3 regions of the Streptomyces sp. NBC_01260 genome follow, and region 2 is predicted to be linked to each of the others. Evidence: riboswitches for the same ligand, from Rfam matches in the RefSeq annotation. Region 2 holds a riboswitch; each other region holds the start of a gene.
What was found. A riboswitch is a leader RNA that binds a small molecule or an ion and turns the genes downstream of it on or off. The one in region 2 is predicted to bind cyclic di-AMP.
Positions count from the first base shown of each region.

Region 1: linked by a shared signal. The riboswitch ahead of OG322_RS33880 (C40 family peptidase) and the one ahead of OG322_RS02770 (M23 family metallopeptidase) in region 2 are both predicted to bind cyclic di-AMP.
Region 3: linked by a shared signal. The riboswitch ahead of OG322_RS22560 (LysM peptidoglycan-binding domain-containing protein) and the one ahead of OG322_RS02770 (M23 family metallopeptidase) in region 2 are both predicted to bind cyclic di-AMP.

Region 1 covers NZ_CP108464.1:7,595,221-7,602,996, forward strand. The annotation lists gene OG322_RS33860 (helix-turn-helix domain-containing protein) at 1-604, opposite strand, end outside; gene OG322_RS33865 (ATP-binding protein) at 807-1,238, shown strand; gene OG322_RS33870 (LysR family transcriptional regulator) at 1,264-2,181, opposite strand; gene OG322_RS33875 (LysE family translocator) at 2,254-2,907, shown strand; gene OG322_RS33880 (C40 family peptidase) at 2,945-3,418, opposite strand; cyclic di-AMP (ydaO/yuaA leader) riboswitch at 3,422-3,594, opposite strand; gene OG322_RS33885 (hypothetical protein) at 3,924-4,232, opposite strand; gene OG322_RS33890 (ATP-dependent Clp protease proteolytic subunit) at 4,240-4,875, opposite strand; gene OG322_RS33895 (hypothetical protein) at 5,055-5,222, opposite strand; gene OG322_RS33900 (FAD-dependent monooxygenase) at 5,900-7,570, opposite strand.
Region 2 covers NZ_CP108464.1:614,533-622,308, reverse strand. The annotation lists gene dxs (1-deoxy-D-xylulose-5-phosphate synthase) at 1-1,285, shown strand, start outside; gene OG322_RS02790 (aspartate aminotransferase family protein) at 1,282-2,676, shown strand; gene OG322_RS02785 (helix-turn-helix domain-containing protein) at 2,744-3,352, shown strand; gene OG322_RS02780 (DUF6126 family protein) at 3,400-3,576, shown strand; gene OG322_RS02775 (tyrosine-protein phosphatase) at 3,605-4,417, opposite strand; cyclic di-AMP (ydaO/yuaA leader) riboswitch at 4,929-5,089, shown strand; gene OG322_RS02770 (M23 family metallopeptidase) at 5,093-6,046, shown strand; gene OG322_RS02765 (SGNH/GDSL hydrolase family protein) at 6,230-7,075, shown strand; gene OG322_RS02760 (GNAT family N-acetyltransferase) at 7,089-7,652, opposite strand; gene OG322_RS02755 (STM4011 family radical SAM protein) at 7,695-7,776, opposite strand, start outside.
Region 3 covers NZ_CP108464.1:5,078,099-5,085,874, reverse strand. The annotation lists gene OG322_RS22580 (Ppx/GppA phosphatase family protein) at 330-1,271, opposite strand; gene OG322_RS22575 (DUF501 domain-containing protein) at 1,343-1,921, opposite strand; gene OG322_RS22570 (FtsB family cell division protein) at 1,986-2,456, opposite strand; gene eno (phosphopyruvate hydratase) at 2,637-3,923, opposite strand; gene OG322_RS22560 (LysM peptidoglycan-binding domain-containing protein) at 4,231-4,977, opposite strand; cyclic di-AMP (ydaO/yuaA leader) riboswitch at 4,982-5,153, opposite strand; gene OG322_RS22555 (transglycosylase family protein) at 5,466-6,401, opposite strand; gene OG322_RS22550 (cytochrome P450 family protein) at 6,507-7,776, opposite strand, start outside.

The DNA.
Region 1 (7,776 bases), 7.0 Mb from region 2:
GTAGTTGGGCCAGCCGGACGAGATGGCGCAACTGCTCCCTCATCACCCGCCGGCCGCCGACCGCGCGCCTCAGCACCGCCTCGTCGAGCACCGCGCTCAGCCGCAGCGGCGGATCGCTCCGGAGCACCCCCTGCCGGGCGAGCCGCACCTCCACCAGCGAGTCCAGCTGGCCGGCCGGCAGCCCGTCGAGCGCGGCCCGGGTCACCGCCCGTGCGTAGTCGGCGGTCTGCAACAGGCCGGGCACCACCGAGGTCTCCAGCGTGCGGGCGGTGCGCGCCTGGGACTCCAGGCTGATGAAGTCGCGGTACTGGGGCGGGATGAGGCCGCGGTAGGCGTGCCACCAGCCCGCGCCGCCACCGCCCGCCGAACCGGCGAGCGCCTTCAGGACCTTCCGCAACTGCGGGTCGTCCACGGCGTACGTGTCCAGCAGCCGGGTGACATCGCCGGCCCGCACCCCACTGACACCCGTCTCGATCCGGCTCACCTTCGACTGGTGCCAGCCGAGCAGCTGCGCGGCGTCCCGGCTGGTGAGTCCTGATGCATGGCGCAGACTCCGCAGCTCCTCCCCGAGCTTGCGGCGCCGCACCGCAGGGCCGTGCTGCATGTGGTGCCTCCCTCCCTCTCCCTGCCGAGCGGACAGTGTGCCGCTCCCGCACGGCATCGGGGGAAGAGTTCACCGCTTTGAGCGACAGATATATGCATATCTTGGTGGATCGTCGTTACAGAGGGCAGCATCAATGGCAATCTGGCGCGAAGCACAGCGGACCGATCGCGGGTCGTTCCGGGTGGGAAAGGGGCGGCCGGCCATGGCGGACCATCAAGAGGCAAGCGTCACTCTGCCGAGCGAGGCGGTCTCGGTCTCCGCGGCCCGGAGGTATGTGGCCCGGGTACTGGCCGAATGGGGACTGTCCGACGGGAGCGAGTCCGCGGACACCATCCGGCTGATCGTCTCGGAGCTCGCGACCAACGCGGTCCAGCACACGTTCGGCCAGTCGCCCACCTTCACCGTGGACCTCCGGCTGGAGCGCGAGGAACAGCTGCACCTCGGGGTGACGGACAGTCACCCCCGCTGGCCCCAGCGGCTGCCCGCCGCCGTCCAGCAGGACAACGGGCGCGGCATGGTGATCATCCGTTCCCTGGCCAAGGAGTACGGTGGCCGGCTGACCGTCACACCCACCGCCGACGGCGGCAAGACCGTCTGGATCGTCCTCCCCTGGAACGTCCCCGTCCAGAGCTGACCGGACCCGCGCATCGCCGCCCGGGTCACTGCGGTGCGGCGGCCCGTCCGAACCCGCTCCGCAACAGGGCCCGCAGAGTCGCCGCCGCGGCGCTCGACCGGTCACCGCGGTGCACCACCGAGATCGTCCGGCGGAACGCGGCGGGATCCAGCCTCCGTACGGACAGCGGCGTCGGCGACATCGCCGCGACCATCTCGGGAACCACCGCGATCCCGATGCCCGCGCTGACCAGGGCGCACACCAGCGCATAACCGGGCGACTCGCAGACCACCGCGGGCAGTGCGCCCGCCTCGGCCAGGGCACTCTCCACGCCGCGCCGCGGCGGATGCGTGGGCGCGCTGCTGATCAGCGGCCGGCCCGCGAGGTCCGTCACCGGAAGCCGCCCGCTGCCGTCGGCCAGGACCTGCCCGACGGCGGTGATCAGCACCAGTTCCTCGACCAGCAGGGGCTCGGCACTGACGCCCGAGGGCAGCGGCGTCGCGGCGGCCGGTTCGTACGCGTGCGTCAGCGCGAGATCGACCTCGCCCGCCGCCACCGCCGCCACCCCGCCCGGCGGCTCGTACTCCGTGACGACCAGCTCCACATCCGGGTGCGCCCGGCGGAAGGCGCTCAGCACGGGAGGCAGCAGATGGATGCCGGCCGTGGTGAAGGTGCCGACTCGCAGGCGTCCTCCGGAGAGTCCGGCGAGACGGGCCAGCTCGTGGCGGGCCTGGTCCATCTCGTCCAGGACCCGCCGAGCCCGGCCGGCGAGCAGCTCGCCCGCGGCGGTGAGACGGGCGCCCCGGTGGTGCCGGACCAGCAGCGCGGCACCGGCCTCCCGCTCCAGCTTGGCGAGCTGCTGGGAGAGCGCGGGGGCCGTGTAGCCCAGGCGGGCGGCGGCCCGGGTGATCGAACCGGCCTCGGCGACCGCCACCAGCGCCGCGAGCCGTGTCGGGTCGTACATTAAGCATTCCTTTTGGCAGACCCATAAGATTGCAAGTACATGCTAAAGGCTGTTCGGGTCCAGGGTGGAGCCATGGACGCCCAACTGACTGCCTTCCTCGGAGTCGCCGCCGCCATGGTCGCGCTGCCCGGAGCGGACTTCGCCGTCGTCGTACGCAACGCTCTCGCCTCGCGGTCGGCGGGGGTGGCCACCGCGCTCGGCGTCGCCGGGGGGCTGCTCGTCCACACCGCGCTCGCCGTCGCCGGGCTGGCCGCCGTGCTGGTGGCGGTGCCGGTGCTGTTCCGCACGGTTCAGTTCCTCGGCGGGGTGTACGTGCTCTACCTGGGCGTCAGCGCGCTGCGCTCGGCCCGGCGCCGCGACGGGCGGGCGCACGCCCCCGAAACCGCGGCGGACCGGCCGGACGGCGGGCAGGCCGCAGTCGGGGCCCGGCGCGCACTGCGCCAGGGCTTCCTGACCAACGCGCTGAACCCCAAGGCGCCGGTGCTCTTCCTCAGCCTGCTGCCGCAGTTCGTCCCTGCCGGGGCCGACCCGCTGCCCAGGACGCTGCTGCTCGCCGTGATCGTCGTGCTGCTCGCACTGATCTGGTTCCCGGCCGTGGCGCTCCTGGTGGACCGCCTGGGCCGGTGGCTGCGCCGGCCGCGTACCGCCCGGGCGATCGAGGGCGGCAGCGGCGCGGCACTCACCGCACTCGGTGCGGTGCTGGTGACCGGCACCCTGCTGCACTGATCCCAGGTGCGGATCATCCGGTGGCGGGGCACAGGCGTCAGCGGACCCGCCCGTAGAAGACGCTCTTCGTCCAGATCCTCTCCAGCCGCACCACGGCGCCGGTCTTCGGCGAGTGCCAGATTCTTCCGCTGCCCGCGTAGATGCCCACGTGGAAGATGCTGCGGCCGGAGTGGAAGAAGACCAGATCGCCACGTTGCCGCTTCGAGGCCGGGATGTGGCGGGTCTTGTTGTACTGCTGCTGCGCCGTACGAGGAAGCTTCTTGCCCACTCTTTTGAACGAGTAGAGCGTCAGCCCCGAACAGTCGAAACGGCTGGGGCCGGTGGCGCCCCACCGGTACGGCGATCCCTTCTTCGACGCGGCGATGTCGAGCGCCTTCAACGAATGAGTCGCGGCCTGGGCGTCGGTCACGGCGCCGGGGACGAACAGCGTGCCGCCGACGGCGGCGAGAGTCATGACCGAGGCCGTTGTGGCCCTGGCAAGCAGATACGGGACATGAACCTGCGCACTCATGCGCAACCCTTCGTCAGCCGCCTGTGAAGGATGACCTGTCGGGTTCGGGCTGGCGAAGTTGCCCGGCCGCACAAGGCGGCTTCACCCCGAGGGACAACCGGAGGTCCGGTCGGCCCGTTGTGCTCGGGTCCTCCACTCCTGCCGATCCACTCCTGTCGACCAGGCATCCGGGCGGCGGCAGGACTCGGCGTCCGCCCGGACCGCCCCGCCGCGGTGGCGGGGGCTTGTCGTCCCAGGGATCTTGACTCACCGACCGCCGGATTTCCGAGGTGAAACGGTGACATGTGAGGCTCATCACGACTGATCTGATCGGGTGGACAGGGGGTTTTACGGGGAGTTGCCGGGCCTCCCCTGCCCGTGCCGTACCAGCGGCGAAACGGGAGATTTCACCCATGGGCCACCTCGAAAGCGCAAGTTGAGCTGTCCCTCCTGCGAGGTGACACCTACGCCGAACGAGCGAGATAATTCGGTCCACCCGTCGGGCGTGTCGGCGCAATGGAGTTGATCAACTCGTCGGGGCCGGCGGCACGGTGACCCGCCCGGCGCGGCGCTCGCCGTCCAGTACCCGTAGCGCCCGCGTCAACGTGGCGGAGTGGATCCGGGCTTCACCCCGCTCGTGCATCAGTGCGAGCGCGTCCCGCAGCGCCGCGGCGTGCGAGGCGAGTGCCTGTGCGGCGCGCAGGGCCCGGTAGGTGTCGTCGGCGCGGGCCGGGTTGATCCGGCCCAACTGGTCGACTACCTCCAGATAGCGGTCGATGAACTCGCCCTCCGCGCGGGTCAGGGCGGGCAGCGGCGGGAACTCCGGTGGCTGCATCGGGGCTTCACCGCGCGACGGGCGGTGGCAGTGCGGGCCCGCGGCTCTGCACGATGTGGTCGATCAGCCCATAGGCCTTGGCGCCCTCGGCGTCGAGGATGAGATCGCGCTCGGTGTCGGCGGTGATCTGCTCGGCGGAGCGTCCGGTGTGGCGGACCAGCATGCCCGTCAGCGTCTCGCGCATCCGGGCCAGTTCCCGGGCCTCGATCTCCAGGTCGGACGGCTGCCCCTGCAACGGTTCGGCGAGTTCCGGCTGTTGCATCACGACCCGTGCGCCGGGCAGCGCGTGCCGTCGGCCGGGGGCTCCCGCGGCCAGCAGTACGGCCGCGCCGGCGCCCGCCTGGCCGAGGCAGAAGGTCTCCACCTCGCAGGTGAGGAACGCCATCGTGTCGTAGACCGCGGTCATGGCTCCGAACGAGCCGCCGGGGGAGTTGATGTAGAGCTGGATGGGCCGGTCGGGTGCGTCGTGCTCCAGGTACATGAACTGCGCGACCAGGTCGTTGGCCGCAGTGTCGTCGACCGGGGTGCCGAGGAAGACGACCCGTTCGGCCAGCAGTTTGGAGTACGGGTCGAGCGTGCGGGTCCCCTGGGACGTGCGCTCGGTGAACTCGGGCAGTACGTAGCGGGCGGCGGGGCGGTGCATGGCGAAGACCTCTCCTCCGGGGCGCGCAGGGGCCCGTGGGGGTGCCTGCGCGCGCTTCTGTGGAAAATGTACAGGACGTACAGAAGATTATGGTGAGGAGCGTGCCCTAGTGATCCAAGGGAAACAACAGATCAGACGCGGTTTCGCTCTTGGCTTGAGAGACGAAATCTGACAATCTCTCACACAGCAGGTCGAGAGGGCCCGTCCTTGAAGCCCAGCAGGGCCTCCAACTGCGCGGACGCCGACCGCATGTCATCGGCCGTCGGATGTACGTACACCCGCTTGGTGAAGCCGACGTTCGTGTGCGCTGCCCACGCCGCCAGAACCGTGTCCGGCACACCGTTCATCGCCAGGAACGTGAGACAGCTGTGGCGGGCTTCGTGCAGGCGTGTCAGCCTTCCGGGCCTTGCGCGGGACGGTGATGTACTCGGCGACGTTCCGGGCCACCACGCGGCGCCTGACGGCCAGCCGGAGGGCTGCGCACAGGCGGCCCAGCCCCGTCGGCCGTCGTCGTGCGCAGGCCGGTGCCGGCCCTTCCTCCGCGGCGCCGCGCCGACACCAGCAGCCAGGCGACCATCGACTTGACGTGCTCTTCCGTGCGCTCCTGCAGGCGCAGGTGGCCCGGGCGCATGCGTGGAGGCGGGGGTCGCCGCTCGGGCCGGCTTGGAACGGCAAGCGCATGCGGCGCTCGGTCTGGCCTGGTACGACATCGAGGAGCGGGCCGCCGGCGACCCGTCGGGCAGCAGCTTCGGGTCGGGGCACCTACGGGGCTTCGAAGGCGTGTGTGAGCTATACGTCGGTGATCCGGGGCGGGCGCACGACCGGTTCGAGGCGTCGGCGTCGGAGCTGGTCGCACCTCGGGAACGGGTGCAACGGGCGATCGTGACGACGGACCAGGCGCCGGCCCGTATCCGGATGGGTGACCCTCGGTCGGCCGCTGATCTCCTGCACGGGTGCGTTCTTGCCGCGAGGGGGCGCGCCCGCAGGACCGTCATCGGCAGTGCTCCGCCCGCGGCAGCAGGAGTCAGGCGAAGGTTCGGCGCAGATGCGCCGTCAGGCGTTCCGGTACGGCCGGGTGGAAGCGTCCGGAGAGGTAGCCGTCCGGGCGGATCAGGAGGGCCTCGCCGTCACGCGGCGCATAGGCGTCGCGGAACTCGCCCGCCGCGTCGCGCACCCGCGGCGGGCGCAGGCCGACCGGGCGGGCGTCCTCCGGCACCTCTGCGGCGGTGATCAGATAGGCGTCGAGCAGGCCGTGGGCAGCGCGATGCGCCGCGGCGGCGCAGGCCTCGAGCTGGGCGGCGCCGTCGCCCGAGGCGTGCTCCGAGTCCGCGAACAGCAGCAGCACGTGCCGCGGGGTGCGCAGCAGGTCGAACAGCCGTCGCGGGTAGGAGGCGAGGTCGCTCAGCAGGCCGCGGCAGTCCGGTGCCCGGTCGCCGGGGGCAGGACCGGCCGCGGGTGTGCCGTCCGCCGCCTGCTGCTGGACCAACGGGCTGTCCGGGTAGGCGACCAGCAGTTGGGCCTGGCGCCGCAGCAGCATCTCGGCGTCGTCCCCGTCGCTGCTGAGGCCGGTGCCGGCATGGCGGACGGTGCGGGCATGGTGGACGGTGCGGCCGACCACCTCCTGCGCGACCGGGTGGCGTTCGGCGTGATAGCTCTCCAGCACGTCGTCCGTGGCCAGACCGCGGACGGTCAGGGCCAGCTTCCAGGCGAGGTTGTAGGCGTCCTGCACGCCGGTGTTCAGACCCTGCCCGCCGATAGGCGGGTGGATGTGCGCGGCGTCCCCGGCGACGAAGAGGCGGCCGTTCCGGTAGCGGTCCACCATGCGGTGGCTGGTCCGGAAGGCGGACGACCAGCGCAGCGTGGAGGCGGTCGTCGGCTCCGGGGCCAGCCGGTCGAGCACGGCCTGGATCTGGCCGAGGTCCGGTCCGTGGCCCCCCAGGCCGAGGCCGATCCCATCCGGCGCGCTCGAGCCGCCTTCGCCCCCCGCTTGGGAGCCGGGGCGCAGCATCGACAGCCAGTACCGCCGAACGCCCGGCATCGGAATGCAGACGAGCATGTCGTCCATCGCACCGTTCGCGTCCCGGTTCACGGCCCGCATGCTGTAGCCGGCGGGCAGTTCCCAGTCGACCTCGACGTCGCCGATCATGTACTGCTCGGGGAAGGCGTCGCCCTCGAAGGTCAGCCCGGCCGCCTTGCGGACCAGGCTGTGCGCGCCGTCGCAGCCCACGACGTAGCGGGCGTGCAGACGCTCGATCCGGCCGTCCGCGTGCGCGAGGACGGCCTCGACCTCGTCCGGGCGCATCTCCACCGAGCGGAGCTCGGTCGCCCGCTCCACCTCCGTGCCGAAGCCGGCAAGATGCTCGGCGAGCAGCCGCTCGGTCGCGGACTGGGGCAGCGTGGCGAAGGGATAGGGGATCTCGGGCGACAGAGTCAGCTCGACCCGGGGGGCCGGCTTGCCGTCGATGAAGACCAGCTGGCCCAGGTGCGGCACCGCGTGGTCCAGCACCCCGCGGACCAGGCCCATGGTGTCCCACACCTCCAGCGTGCGGGGCAGGACGCCGATGGCCTTGGCATAGGGTTTCGGGACGGCCAGCCGATCGACGATGCGGCAGCCCACGCCGTGTCGCCGCAGCTCGGCCGCCGCCGTCAGGCCCACCGGGCCTGCGCCCACCACGAGTACGTCGACATCGGCCATGATCAGGCTCCCTCGTCGTCCGGCTTGCTTTCCGAGCCGTGTGCTGCACCAGGTTGCGCCGACCCGAAAGGGTTGAGGTTCCCCCGCAGTGCGGAACCGGAGAAATCAAAACCCTTTCTTTGCCAATAGCTTACCGAGCCACATGAGACGGCGTCTTGAACCGTGTCCTATGTGGGGTCGGCCCGTTGGCCTGTGTAGAGCGCCGC
Region 2 (7,776 bases):
CAAGAAGGGGTTCAAGGACGCCTTCGCCCCGCAGGGCATGTTCGAGGACCTCGGCCTGAAGTACGTCGGACCCATCGACGGGCACGACACCGCCGCCGTCGAGTCCGCGCTGCGCCGGGCGAAGCGCTTCCACGGCCCGGTGCTCGTTCACTGCCTCACCGAGAAGGGCCGCGGCTATCAGCCCGCCCTCCAGGACGAGGCCGACCGGTTCCACGCCGTCGGTGCGATGGACCCGCTGACCTGCGCCCCGCTCGCCCCGGCGGCCGGTCCTTCCTGGACCTCGGTGTTCGGGGACGAGATCGCCGCGATCGGGGCCGAGCGGCCGGACGTCGTCGCCATCACGGCCGCGATGCTGCACCCGGTGGGGCTGACGAAGTTCGCCGAGGCGTTCCCCGACCGGGTCTGGGACGTCGGGATCGCCGAGCAGCACGCGGCGGTCTCCGCGGCGGGACTGGCGACCGGTGGGCTGCACCCCGTCGTCGCCGTCTACGCCACCTTCCTCAACCGGGCCTTCGACCAGTTGCTGATGGACGTCGCGCTGCACCGCTGCGCAGTGACCTTCGTCCTGGACCGGGCTGGGGTCACCGGGCCGGACGGGGCGTCCCACAACGGCATGTGGGACCTGTCCCTGCTCCAGGTCGTGCCGGGGCTCCGGATCGCCGCACCGCGCGACGCCGGCCAGCTGCGGGCCCAGCTGCGCGAGGCCGTCGCCGTCGATGACGCCCCGACCATGATCCGGTTCCCCAAGGACTCGGTGGGGGAGCAGGTCCCCGCCATCGGCCGGATCGGCGGCATGGACGTACTGCACCGCGACGAGGACGCCGATGTGCTGCTGGTCGCGGTCGGTGTCATGGCCCCCGTCTGTCTGCGGGCCGCCGGTCTGCTCGCGGGCGCCGGCATCCGCTGCACCGTGGTCGACCCCCGCTGGGTCAAGCCGGTCGACGAGCAGCTGGCCCCGCTCGCCGCGCGGCACCGGCTCGTCGCCGTCGTCGAGGACAACAGCCGGGCGGGAGGCGTCGGCTCGGCGGTCGGGCAGGCGCTGCGGGACGCCGGGACCGATGTCCCGCTGCGCACGTTCGGCATTCCCGAGCAGTTCCTCGCGCACGGCAAGCGCGCCGAGGTGCTGGCCGACATCGGACTCACACCGGTCGAGATCGCGGGCCGGATCAGCGCCACGCTGGCCGCCGCGCAGCCGGTCGCGGCCGACGGGCACGGACTTCCCGTCGACGACGGGTACCACGGGCGCAACGCCCTGGGCAACGGGCACAAGGAGAGCGGGGCATGAAGGACGACGGGCCCAAGGGCTTCGATCTGGCACAGCTCCTCGCGGAGCGCGGCGCCGAGCGCTACGAGCTGCACACGAAGTACCTCAACCACCAGCTACCGCGCATGCTGCACACCATCGGCTTCGACAAGGTCTACGAACGGGCCGAGGGCGCGCACTTCTGGGACGCGGAGGGCAACGACTACCTGGACATGCTGGCCGGCTTCGGGGTGATGGGGCTCGGCCGGCACCACCCCGTCGTACGCAAGGCGCTGCACGACGTCCTGGATGCCTCGCTCGCCGACCTCACCCGCTTCGACTGCCAGCCGCTGCCGGGGCTGCTGGCCGAGAAGCTGCTCACGCACAGCCCGCACCTGGACCGGGTGTTCTTCGGCAACAGCGGGACGGAGGCCGTCGAGACGGCGCTCAAATTCGCCCGGTACGCGACCGGGAAGCCGAGGATCCTGTACTGCGCGCACGCCTTCCACGGCCTGACCACCGGGGCGCTCTCGGTCAACGGCGAGGCCGGATTCCGGGACGGCTTCGCACCCCTGCTGCCCGACACCGCCATCGCGCTCGGTGACCTCGACGCTCTGCGGCGCGAACTGAAGCGGGGCGATGTGGCCGGCCTGGTCGTCGAGCCGATCCAGGGCAAGGGCGTGCACGCCTCGCCGCCCGGCTTCCTGCGCGCCGGCCAGGAGCTGCTGCACAAGTACAAGGCCCTGCTCATCGCCGACGAGGTGCAGACCGGTCTGGGCCGGACCGGTGACTTCTACGCGTACCAGCACGAGGAAGGGGTCGAACCGGATCTGGTCTGCGTCGCCAAGGCGCTCTCCGGCGGCTATGTGCCGGTCGGGGCGACCCTCGGCAAGGACTGGATCTTCAAACGCGTCTACTCGTCGATGGACCGGGTGCTGGTCCACTCGGCCAGCTTCGGCTCCAACGCCCAGGCGATGGCGGCCGGGCTCGCGGTCCTCACCGTGATGGAGGACGAGGAGATTGTGGCGAACGCGCGCCGCACCGGTGATCTGCTGCGCGAGAGGCTGGCCGCACTGGTCGGCCGCTACGAGCTGCTGCACGAGGTGCGGGGGCGCGGGCTGATGATCGGCATCGAGTTCGGCCGGCCGTCCTCGCTGAAGCTGCGCAGCCGCTGGACCATGCTCCAGGCGGCCCGCAAGGGACTGTTCGCGCAGATGGTGGTCGTGCCGCTGCTCCAGAAGCACCGGATCCTCACCCAGGTCTCCGGCGACCATCTCGAAGTGATCAAGCTGATTCCGCCGCTTGTCATCGACGAGGCGGACGTGGACCGGTTTGTGACCGCGTTCACGGCGGTGATGGACGACGCGCACAACGGCGGGCTGATGTGGGACTTCGGCCGGACCCTGGTGAAGCAGGCCGTCGCCAACCGTTGATCAGCAGAGGATTTGCCTCGGAGGTAAGAAATTTGCCTCCGAGGAAATATCCTGGCCCAATGGAGACATGAATCCTCCAGAAGGAGGGGTGACCGACGAGCTGCCCGGTGTCGCGCCACGCCTGCGCGATCTGCGCCGCGGCCGCGGGCTCACCCTGGAGACCGCCGCCCAGCGCGCCGGGCTCTCACCCGCCCATCTGTCCCGGCTCGAAACGGGCCGACGGCAGCCCTCGCTGCCGATGCTGCTCGGACTTGCCAGGATCTACGGTACGACGGTCTCCGAGCTGCTCGGCGAGATCCCCCCGGAACGTGACGCGATCGTCCGCGGCCGGAAGTTCGAGGGGGCCGAGGCCGACGGCTGGATGTACCAGCAGGCCGGTGGCTCGGGCCGGGCGATGCAGGCGCTGCGCGTCCGGGTCCCGTACGGCGCGCAGGGCGACCTGGTGCGTGTCCATCCGGGTGAGGAATGGCTGTATGTCCTGGCCGGAAACCTCAGGGTGACCCTCGGGGACACCGTGCACGACCTGGGTCCCGGCGACAGTGCGCACTTCGACTCGCTCACCCCGCACCGGATCGCGGCGCCGGAGCGCGAGGGCGCCGAGCTGCTCTTCGTCCACACCCTGCTGCAGAGCCCCGCCGCCGAGCTGTGTCTCGGCAGCGGGATCCACCGGCGCTGAGGCGCCGTCCCCGCCGCCGGCCCGTCCGGTCGCCAGAGAGGACTGTCATGTCCGATTCCGAGAACTACGACCCGCTCACCCCGGCCAGGCGGAAGGACTCCGACTCGCAGGAGCGGAAGATGCCCCGCGGCCTGGTCATCAGGCTGTTCGCCTACCTGGTGGCCGGGCACGTCATCGCGGGCTTCCTCTACCTGCTGTTCGCGGTGGGGATGCACAACCAGTAGCCGCGCGCTCTGTGGCCCGGCCGGCCGGTCAGGCCTCGTCGAGGAGCCGCTCGCGCAGCCGCTCCCGTGTCTCGGGGGTGATCTTCAGCCCCTCGGAGAGGTAGCGGTCGGTGCCGCCCCAGGTCTCGTCGATCGTGTCGAAGGCCGCGGCGAGATATTCGCTGTGGGCTCCGAAGAGCGGGCTGAGGAGCTCCATCACCTCGGGCGACATCCCGGCCGCCGAGGTGTCGCTGCGGCGCACCCGGTAGCGGCGGTGGGCTTCGTTGGACTTGAGGTAGTCGGCCTCGACGGCCTCGCGCCTGACGCCGACCGCGAGCAGGGAGACCGCGATCGAGAGCCCTGCCCGGTCCTTGCCGGCCGCGCAGTGCATCAGGGCGGGGACGCTGTCCTCGGCCAGGGCGTGCAGCACGCGACTGTGCTCGGCGGTGCGGTCCAGGATGATCGAGCGGTAGGAGGCGACCATGCGGTCGGTCCCCTTGCCGCCGCCGAGGATGCCGCGCAGCTCGTCCATGTTGCCGTCGCGCACCATCTGCCAGAACTCGGTGCCGTCCGCCGGATCGGTGAGCGGGATGTTCACGTTGCGCACGCCGGGCAGCTCGACGTCCATTCCGTCCAGCTTGAGGTCGGTGGCGTTGCGGAAGTCGAAGACGGTGTGGAGGCCGAGGCCGCCGAGGAACGCGGCGTCCTCGGCGGTGGCGCCCGCCAGGTGACCGCTGCGGTAGAGCCGTCCGTACCGCACCCGGCGGCCGTCCGAGGCGGGTAGCCCGCCCACGTCACGGAAATTACGGACCCCTGCCAGCTCGGGTTCCGTCGACGGGGTCTGCGGCAGCTGCTGCGTCACGGTCACTCCTGGAGGCTCTGCCGCCGACGCGTGTCGCCGACGGGTCCACTCCCGTGACGATACGACATCGGATACTCGGGCAATCATGTCGGTGACGGCTCCATGTGCCCGTTCTTCTGCCCTCTGCGCGGCCCCCGGACCGCCACGGTTCGGGGGCCGTCGGGGCGCGCGCAGCGACGGTGGTGCCGACGCGGGGCGGCCGCGGCTCCGAAGTGAATGGTGGGTGCGACATGTCCGTATTGAGGCCTTTAGTCGAACATGCCCTGCTTATAAGGGAGATGGTCGCCCACTCGTGAGCGGGATCATATCCGTGACGGTGTGTGGCGGTGCGCCGGTTGGGTAATCCGTGCGTCGTGCGGAAAGCCAAGATCCATAATCCACGGAGTGTCACCGGAATTCCGCGCCGATTTTCCGGAGCGGAATCCGGAGTGGAACCCATGGCTTGTTTCCGCCGTCCCGGCTCGCTTACGTTCACTCTCAATCCGGATGGAACGCCTAATCCTGCCGCCGTCCGGAATTCGCACCCACTCACCGTGTGGCAGGAGCGGGGGAACCAGGTAAGCCGCCGACCGGAGAGATCCGGCCGGCTCGGGGTTAAGTCGCGCCAGGCGTGACCGGGCATCTCCAGCCCGAACCCGACAGCTCACCTCGTAGGCGCCGGAGAGGAAATTCTTCATGCCCATACTGGGTAAGCACCGCCGTCCGAAGTCCAGCACCATCGCCCGTGGCATCGTCGTCGCCAGCGCCGGCGGAGCCGTCATCGTGCTTCCGCTGCTCGGTGCCACCGGTGCCACCGCCGCGGAGCACGCCGCTCCCGCCACCGCGAAGTCGGCCGCCGCCACGCACGCCGCCCCGGCCAAGCCGGTCGCCGAGAAGCAGGCCGGCACCAAGACGTACTCCGTGGTCTCCGGCGACTACCTGTCGAAGATCGCTGCCCAGCACAAGCTCAAGGGTGGCTGGGAGAAGCTGTACCAGGACAACCGCGAGGTCGTCGGCGACGACCCGAGCCTGATCTTCCCGGGCATGAAGCTGACGCTCGGCGGCGAGGCCTGGGGCCACGCCTCGACCACCGGCTCGCACACCTCCGCGGGTGCCACCACCCCGTCGAAGGCCCCGGCTCCGGCCAAGACCGAGTCGAAGGCCCCCGCGGCTTCCAACTCCGCGTCCTCCTCCGGTACCCAGGCGTCCAACGAGACCTCGGCCCCGGCCGGTCAGGGCACCGCCTCCGGTTACGTCCACCCGGTTCCCGGCAGCCACACCACCGCCTACCGCGCCTCCGGCGCCAACTGGTCCAGCGGCAGCCACACCGGCATCGACTTCCCCGTCTCCACCGGCACCAGCGTGAAGGCGATCACCTCGGGCACCGTCGTCACCGCCGGCTGGGGCGGCGCGTACGGCAACGAGGTCGTCATCAAGCACGCCGACGGCCACTACTCGCAGTACGGCCACATGTCCTCGCTCTCCGTCTCGGCGGGCCAGACCGTGACCGCGGGCCAGCAGGTCGGCCTCTCGGGCGCCACCGGCAACGCGACCGGCCCGCACCTGCACTTCGAGATCCGCACGGGTCCGGCGTACGGCTCGGACATCGACCCGATCGCCTACCTGGCGTCGCACGGGATCAACGTCTGATCCAGGCAGTACCGGTCCGGTGACCCGGACCAGAGCAATACACAGAGGGACGGTGCGCGGCGGCGCACCGTCCTTCTGCTTATTCCCCCTTTACCAAAAACTGACCGGGTGGTCTATCTCACCACCCGTCAACCCCGTATTACGGTCGCGTAGGTCACATTCGACGGTGCAGGATATGCCCTTGTGGCAAACGATTCGAGAAACATCCGACAGGGCGTCATCAACCGACAGGGCGCCATCGAGTCGTACGCGGCGATTGGCGACAGTTTCACCGAGGGAGTCGGCGACCTCGGCCCGGACGGGACATTCGTCGGCTGGGCGGACCGGTTCGCGGTAATCCTCGCGGACCAGCTCCCGGACCCCGAAACGGCGCCGCGCATTACTGGCGCCGCGCACGGGAACTTCAGGTACGCCAATCTCGCCGTACGAGGACGTCTCCTCGACCAGATAGTCGAGGAGCAGGTGCCGCGCGCCAGGGAACTCGCCCCCGACCTGGTGAGCTTCTGCGCGGGCGGCAACGACATCATCCGGCCGGGCACCGACCCCGACGACGTCGCCGAGCGCTTCGAGCGCGCGGTCGCGGAGCTGACCGAATCGGTCGGCACCGTCATGGTCACCACCGGCTTCGACACCCGTGGTGTTCCCGTGCTGCGCCATCTGCGCGGCAAGATCGCCACCTACACCGCCCATGTGCGGTCCATCGCGGACCGCTACGACTGCCCGGTGCTCGACCTCTGGTCGCTGCGCTCCGTGCAGGACCGGCGCGCATGGGACGGCGACCGGCTGCATCTGTCGCCCGAGGGACACACCCGGGTCGCGCTGCGCGCCGCCCAGGTGCTCGGTCTCGACGTGCCGGCCGACCCGGACCAGGAGTGGCCCCCGCAGGCGCACCGGGGAACGCTGGAGGTCCGGCGTGACAACATCAACTGGGCGCGCGAGTACCTGGTGCCGTGGATCGGGCGGCGCCTGCGCGGCGAGTCCTCGGGGGACCACGTGGAGGCGAAGCGGCCGGACCTGCTGCCGCTCTGAGGGGCCGGGCCGGTCAGGGTTCGCCGAACGGGTGCCGTTCGGCGAACTCGGGGGCGGTGATCCCCAGAAGCACCAGGTCGTGATGGCGTCCGGCGAAGAACTCGTGGTCGCGCAGCCGGCCCTCCTCGGTGAAGCCGAGCCCGCGGTGCAATGCGACCGACGCGCCGTTGTACGCGTAGACCTGCGCCTCGCACTTGTGATAGCGCCGCTCGCCGAACATGAAGCCCAACAGCAGCACGATCGCCTCGGACGCGTACCCGCGCCGCTGATGACCGCCGCCGACCCCGATGCCGTAAGTGAACCTGCCGGTGCGCGGGTCGGCGTCATGGGTCGAGATGCCACCGACGAGCACTCCACCGTCCAGGGCCTCGATCGCCAGCCGGAAGCAATCCCCGGTGGGCTTGGCGACGGCCTGCTCCGCCGCCCAGGCGCGGTACCCCTCGGCGGAGCGCGGCGGGTGGAGCATGTCCCCCGACCGCTGGTGATCCGAGTACCCGTCCATCTCCATGAACGCTTGCCAGTCCGCGGGTTCGATGCCGCGCAGCCGCACCCGCTCGCCTGTCCAGAAGGAGTTCATGGCGCCCATGCCACCAGGCCGTTCAGCGCTCCGTCCAGGCAATTAGGGGCTCACCCGCTGAACAGAACGTGGCGGCCGGGCCGGAACGCGTTCCAGCACGCCGCCCGCGAACACGTCGTACAGC
Region 3 (7,776 bases), 4.5 Mb from region 2:
CGCCGAGCGAGGTGGACCACCCCCTCGGTTCACACTCCCGCAACACCCCCGGAACCGCCCCGTTCGCGTCGCGAGTGACCCCGCACACCCTCCCGGAAGCCCGTCCGGAGCAGAAGTACGCCCCCAGGGGTCCAATTCCTTGTGAAGAAGTTCACGAACTTCGTCGCGACGGGTCTCGGAAGGGGTCCCCCGGGCAGCCCTCAGCGACTCAAAGGTGCAGGCAGGAATGCGTATGAGCAACGTTCCGGCGCCTCCCCGCACCCGGCCCCCCGGAGCCCCGCGCGGGGGCCTCAGGGGGGCGCTGTGCGGCGTCGGCCCCGAGGGGCGCGCTACGCGATGGACCAGCCGATCCCGTCAAGGATGTCGTGCTCGCTGACGACCACCTCATGGGCCCCGGTCCGCTCCATGACGGCCAGCAGGATCAGCGCCCCGGAGGCGATCACATCGACCCGTCCCGGATGCATCGCGCCGATCGCGGCGCGCTCGGCGTGGGTCGAGGCGAGCAGCCGGTCGGTGATCTCCCGGACCTGCTCCAGGGAGACCCGGGAGTGGTGGATCGCCGCGGAGTCGTACGCGTCCAGGCCCAGCGCGATCGCGGCCACGGTGGTGACGGTGCCGGCGAGCCCCACGAGCGTGCCCGCCCCGGTGAGCGGGACGCTCTGCCCGGCCAGGTCCAGGGCGGTGGCGACTTCCGCGCGGATCGCGTCGGCCGCGTCCGGCGTGGGCGGGTCGACGACCGCGCCGTCCCGCGCGAGATGGCGCTCGGTCATCCGGACGCAGCCGATGTCCACGGACCGGGCGGCCCGCACCCGGTCGTCGCCGAGGACGAACTCGGTGGAGCCGCCGCCGATGTCCACGACGAGAAACGGCTTGGCGAGGTCGTCGCGGCCGGTGAGCTCCTTGGTGGCCCCGTCGAAGGAGAACTCGGCCTCCTGGTCGCCGCTGATCACCTCGGGCTCGACGCCCAGGATGTCCAGCACCCCGCGGACGAACTCGTCCCTGTTCTCCGCGTCCCGGGAGGCGGAGGTGGCGACGAAGCGCACCTTCTGCGCGCCGTGCTCCTTGATCACCGCCGCGTACCGCCGGCAGGCGGCGAACGTCCGCTCCAGAGCCTCGGGGGCGAGCCGTCCGGTCCGGTCGACGCCCTGCCCGAGCCGGACGATCTCCATCCGCCGGTCGAGCTCGGTGAGCTCCCCCGTGCCGGGGTCGGCGTCCGCCACCAGCAGGCGGATCGAGTTGGTACCGCAGTCGATGGCGGCCACGCGCGTCATGAAGTACTCCTCATTCAAGCCCCTTCGATTGCGGAGCGGGGGTCCGGGGGGCGGAGCCCCCGTGCGGACGGTCAGTCCTCGTCCGGCGCGCCGTCGGCCGCGTCGGCCGTCCCGCCGTCCTTCTCCTCCGGCGCGCCGCACGGCGACACGCACGGACCCTTGCGCCACCACTGCGGCAGCATCGCGATCGCCTCGTCCCCCAGCGGGTTCACCCCCGGCCCCGCGGCCAGCGAGTGCCCCACGAGCACGTGCAGGCACTTCACCCGGTCCGGCATGCCCCCCGCACTCGGGAAGCCCTCCAGCACCTCGATGGAGTCACGCCGCGCGATGTAGTCCTCGTGCGCGGCCCGGTACGCGGCGGCCAGCTCGGGGTCCGTACCGAGGCGCTCGGTCATCTCCCGCATGACCCCGTTCGCCTCCAGCGTGCCGATCGCGGACGCCGCACGCGGGCACGTCAGGTAGTACGTCGTCGGGAACGGCGTGCCGTCCTCCAGCCGCGGCTGGGTCTCGACCACGTCCGGGTTTCCGCACGGACAGCGGTGCGCGATGGCGCGCAGCCCGCGCGGCGGGCGCCCCAGCTGCTGCTGGAACGCGGCGATGTCCGCGTCGGTGGGCGCGGTGGGCTCGGTCTGGGGAGGGGGCGTTTCCATGCCTGCCTAGGTTCTGATCGGGCTGCTTGAACTGCGGTTCCGCAGATGAACGAGGGAACGCGGGTCAGCCGCGGTCGGCGCTGTCGACGCCGTCCCACAGATTGGAGTGCCACGGCCGGCCGGACTCGTCCGGCTTTCCGTTGCGCTCCTTGACCGCGTCGGGGTCGACCACCGTGTAGCTGGTCTCTCCCGGAAGAAGGTAGTGCAGGTGCTCGCGGGCCAGCCGCTTGATGTACGCGTCGTCCTGGAGGCGCGACTTCTCGTCGCGCAGTTCCTCGGTGCGTGCCTCGGCCTCCTGCGCGAGCCGCTCCTGGTCGGCGATCTCGTCGCGCTGCGACACGTACTGCCGCATCGGGTACGCGAGTGCGACGACCAGGGAGCAGACGATCAGGGCCAGGACGGCCGCCCGGCCGGTGAGGCGGGAGCGGTGCGCCTGACGGCGGTTCTGGGACCGGTAGACGCGGGCTGCGGTCTGCTCACCGAGCAGCCTCAGCCGGGTCGCGGTGGAGAACCGGTCCCGGTCCTTCGCGGCCATGTCTCCGCCTCCCCATTACGCACGTCCGTCCCCGCACACGGTACGGGACCGAGTGCGGGGACGGACGGAGGCCGGGGCGCTGGACCCGGCCGGGCTTGTCAGCCCTAGGGCCTCTCGTTTGGATCATGCCGGGCTCGCGGGGTCCGGCCTGATCCAAACGAAAGACCCTAGCTGTGCTCGTCAGCCTTCGGAGCGAAACCGCGGGAACGCCGAGCGGCCCGCGTACACCGCGGCGTCGTCGAGGATCTCCTCGATGCGCAGCAGCTGGTTGTACTTGGCGACGCGGTCCGAGCGGGCCGGGGCGCCGGTCTTGATCTGGCCGCAGTTCACGGCGACCGCGAGGTCGGCGATGGTGACGTCCTCGGTCTCGCCGGAGCGGTGGGACATCATGCACTTGAAGCCGTTGCGCTGGGCCAGCTCGACGGCGTCCAGGGTCTCGGTCAGCGAACCGATCTGGTTGACCTTGACGAGCAGGGCGTTGGCGGAGCCCTCCTCGATGCCGCGGGCCAGGCGCTCCGGGTTGGTGACGAAGAGGTCGTCGCCGACGATCTGCACCTTGGCGCCGATCTTGTCGGTGATGACCTTCCAGCCGGCCCAGTCGTCCTCGTACAGCGGGTCCTCGATGGAGACCAGCGGGTACGCGGAGACGAGCTCCTCGTAGTACTCGGTCATCTCGGCGGCCGAGCGGGACTTGCCCTCGAACTCGTACTTGCCGTCCTTGTAGAACTCGGACGCGGCGACGTCGAGCGCGAGCGCGATGTCCTTGCCCGGGGCGTAGCCGGCTTCCTTGATGGCCTCGACGATGAGGTCGAGGGCCGCGCGGTTGGACTCCAGGTTCGGCGCGAAGCCGCCCTCGTCACCGAGGCCGGTGGACAGGCCCTTGGTCTTCAGGACCTTCTTCAGCGTGTGGTAGACCTCGGCGCCCCAGCGCAGGGCCTCGGAGAAGGACTCCGCGCCGATCGGGGCGATCATGAACTCCTGGATGTCCACGTTGGAGTCGGCGTGCGACCCACCGTTGAGGATGTTCATCATCGGGACGGGCAGCAGGTGCGCGTTCGGGCCACCGAGGTAGCGGAACAGCGGCAGGTCCGAGGCCTCGGACGCGGCGTGGGCGACGGCGAGCGAGACGCCGAGGATGGCGTTGGCGCCGAGCGAGCCCTTGTTCTCCGTGGCGTCCAGGTCGAACATGGCCTGGTCGATCAGCCGCTGCTCGGTCGCGTCATAGCCGACGAGCTCCGGGCCGATCTGCTCGATCACGGCGAGGACCGCCTTCTCGACGCCCTTCCCGTGGTAGCGGTTGGGGTCACCGTCGCGAAGCTCAATGGCCTCGAACGCACCGGTGGAGGCTCCGGACGGAACAGCAGCACGACCCGTGCTGCCGTCGTCGAGGCCAACCTCGACCTCGACCGTGGGGTTGCCCCGGGAGTCGAGGATTTCCCGGGCTACGACGACGTCGATGGACGGCACGAGGCATCTCCTTCTGGGATATGACGCTGGTTGTGCAGGGTCACTTTGGCCTTGCGACAAGAGCCTAACCGGCCCGGCCGTCTCAGTCGGCCGACCGCCCGTCCCCTGGGACGAAAAAGGACCCAAGAGCTGTCATAGCGGGGCGAACGGCCAGAAATTTACTGACCAGTAACTACAACAGTTGAACAATCAACGCGGAATCCGGTGAGCCGCGAAGCGATGGCCCGGCGACCGGCGAACCCCGGCCCGGCACGCATGGGGGGAAGATGCGGGCCGGGCCGGGGTGCTCAGCGAGGAGGGTGCTGAATCACTTCACCAGGTGGAGCTGCTGACCCGGGAAGATCATGTCGGCGTCCTTGACGATGTCCTTGTTCAGCTCGAACAGCTGCTCCCAGCCGCCCTTGACGTGGTGGTCGGCCGCGATCTTGCTCAGCGAGTCGCCGGTGACGACCTTGTACTCGCCATCACCCTTCTTGACCTTCTCGCCGGTCGGGGTGGTGACGGTCTTCTTCTGCTCCGCCTTGGGGGCGGTCGAGCGGTCAGAGCGGTTGGTGGCCGGGGCCTCGGTGCGCTCGGACTTCTTCGGCTCGGCCTGCTGGGCCGGAGCCGACTCCTGCTTGGGAGCGGTCTCGGTCTTGGGGGCGGTGGAGCCGGTGCCGACACCCGGGTCGACACCGTCGTTGCTCAGGTTGCCGGCACCGGCGCAGGACCAGGCGCCCGGTCCCTGCATGTCGAGGAGCTTCTCGGCCACGGTGATCTGCTGGGACTTGCTGGCCAGGTCGGCGCGGGCCGCGTACTGCGTACCGCCGGCGGCGGCCCAGCTGGACTGCGAGAACTGCAGACCGCCGTAGTAGCCGTTGCCGGTGTTGATGGACCAGTTGCCGCCGGACTCGCACTGGGCGACCGCGTCCCACGTGGAGACGGAGGCCGCGGAGGCGCCGGTCGCACCCATCAGGGGCACGGCGATGGCGGCACCGGTCACACCGGCGAGCGTGGCGATACGGACGGCCTTGGACGGGCGGCGGTGCTTGTTGCCCTTGCTGTTCAGCAGCATCGAGACTTCTCCTCACCGACGCCTGCGAGGTGAGCTGTCGGGTTCGGGCCAAGTGAGTTGCCCGGTCGCACGTCCTAGCGCACGACTTAACCCCAAGCCGGTCCTGATGCGTCTTGCGACGATCGGGCCCGGCACTTACCTGGGTCCCCCGCTCCTGCCTACGGCGCTTTACGCGTCTGTTCCCTTCGACCGACGGCAGGATTCGGCGTGACGATCGACGGGGCCCGCGGTGCGAGCGGTTCCGACCGTAAACACACGCAACCCCCATCTCCAAAGAAGGACATACCGGATAAACAGCCCTTACTTGCATCTGAAGAAGGCCTGTTTGCGCAGGTCGGAACGGATGCGGGGGGAGCTCCCGAACAAGACGCACCAGTTCACGCAAAGAGACCCATGTCTCACTTAGTCAAAAATGGGACATAGACCGCCTAAGTACCCCAGATTTGGGGCGCATTCAGCTGATGATCAGACTGCTTCCGCGGTCGTTCTCATCCGGCCTTCACGCCGAGATCGAGACTCTGGCCAGGGAGGATGAGGTCCGGGTCGGAGCCGACCGCCGCCTTGTTGGCCTCGTACAGCCCGGTCCAGCCGCCGGGCAGCTTCTGTGCGTCAGCAATCGCCCAGAGGTTGTCGCCCGGCCGGACGGTGTACGTACCGTCAGCGGCGGGTGCGCCCTTGCCGCGTGCGTCACCTTCGCCGCGCGAGGCGTGCCGTCCCGAGTCCCGGTCGCTGCCGGGCTTCTCCGGGGCCGGCGCACCGCGGTGCCTGCCGCCCGTGTCCCCGGCCCGGGAGGACCTGCCCGGGGCGTCGGAGGTGTCACTCGCGCCGGAGGAGCCGGATGCCGAGGGCGTGGCGGACGGGGAGTCCGAGGCGTCCGGCGTACGGTCCTTGTCGGCGGTGTCGGCGGTGTCGGCGGTGGCGTCGTCCGACGGGGTCTTCTTGGCGCCCTTGGACGCGCCGTCCGACGGGTCGGCGCTCGCGGACGGGTCCGCGCTCTCGGACGGGTGGGCGGACGGGGTGCTGCCCGGGTCGACGCCCGGCAGGGAACCGTCCACGGCGAGGCCGGAGATGACGGCGCAGCTGGGCCACGCCTTCGGCCCCTGGTCGTCCAGGACCTTCTCCGCCACGGCGATCTGCTGCGAGCGGCTGGCCAGGTCCGCACGCGGGGCGTACGAATCGCCGCCGTAGGACTTCCACACCTCCTGCGAGAACTGCAGGCCGCCGTAGAAGCCGTTGCTGAGGTCGGCACTCCACATGCCGCCGCTCTCGCACTCGGCGACCCGGTCCCAGGTCGAGGCGTCGGCTGCGTGCGCGCCGGCCGCGCCGAGCAGCGGGATGGCGATGGCCGAGCCGGTCACGCCTGCGGCGACGACGATCGCGGGTGCCTGCCGAGGGCGACGGTGCCTGCCGTTCGCGGAGCCCATGGGAATGCCTTCCGTGTGACGGACGAGTGACGGATGAGTCGAACGGTGAACCTAGCGGGACTCGAACGTGTGTCACAAGTCGATGCAGCAGAGATCACGTGAAAGTCACAGAGTTGACAGAGCGTCACCTTCGCCGGGGACGGTCTCGGGGGTGAACTCCACCGGAAGCGTGCGCAGTCCGCGCATGATGAGCCCGCCACGCCAGCGCAAATCGGCAGGTTCCACCGCAAGTCGCAGGTCCGGGAGGCGTTTCAGCAGCGTGGCGAGCGCGGCCTGTCCCTCCAGCCGGGCGAGCGGTGCTCCCAGGCAGTAATGGATGCCGTGACCGTAACCGAGGTGCTGATTGTCACGCCGCGAGAGGTCCAGCGTGTCCGGAGCGGCGAAGCGTTCGGGGTCCCGGTCGGCGGCCGCCAGCACCACCAGCACGGGGTCCCCCTCGGCGACCGGCTGCCCGCCGATCGTCAGCGCCTCGGTGGCGAACCGCCAGGTCGCCAGCTCCACCGGACCGTCGTAACGCAGCAGTTCCTCGACCCCGGTGGCCAGCAGCTCCGTCTCCCCCGCCGCCAGGGACCGCTGGAGCCGCTCGCGCTGCTCCGGGTGGCCCAGCAGGGTGTGGACGCCGTTGCCGATGAGGTTGACGGTCGTCTCGAACCCGGCGAAGAGCAGGATGAAGGCCATCGCGGCGGCCTCGTTCTCGGTCAGGTGCTCGCCGTCGTCACTCGCCCGGATCAGTCCCGAGATCAGGTCGTCCCCGGGGTTCTCGCGCTTGCGGTGGATGAGTTCGAGCAGATAGCCGCGCATCTTCTTCACCGAACGGGCCACCCCGCCGCGGGGGCCGCCGCCGTGGCGGATCATCATGCCCGCCCAGTCCCGGAAGTCGTCCTGGTCCTCGCGCGGGACGCCGAGCAGGTCGCAGATCGCGTAGATGGGGAGCGGGAAGGCGAACTCATGGATGAGGTCCGCCTCCCCCTTCTGCGCGAAGGAGTCGATGAGGCGGTCCGTCAGCTCCTGCACGCGCGGCGCGAACTCCGCGATGCGCCGGGGCGTGAACGCCTTCGACACCAGACGCCGCAGCCGGGTGTGATCGGGCGGGTCGATGTTCAGCAGATGCGTCATCAGCTCCGCCTTGCGCTCGCCCGGAATGCCGGTGCGGCCCTTGGCGTGCGCCGGCTCGGCGTGGTGCGCCGGGTTCTTGGAGAGCCGGGCGTCGGCGAGGGCCTGCTTGGCATCCGCGTACCGGGTGACGAGCCAGGCCTCGACCCCGCTGGGCAGGGTCGTGCGGTGCACGGGGCTGTGCTCGCGCAGCCAGGCGTACGCGGGGTACGGGTCGGTGGCGAACTCCCAGGTGAAGAGTTCGGGGGCGGGCGGCACGGCG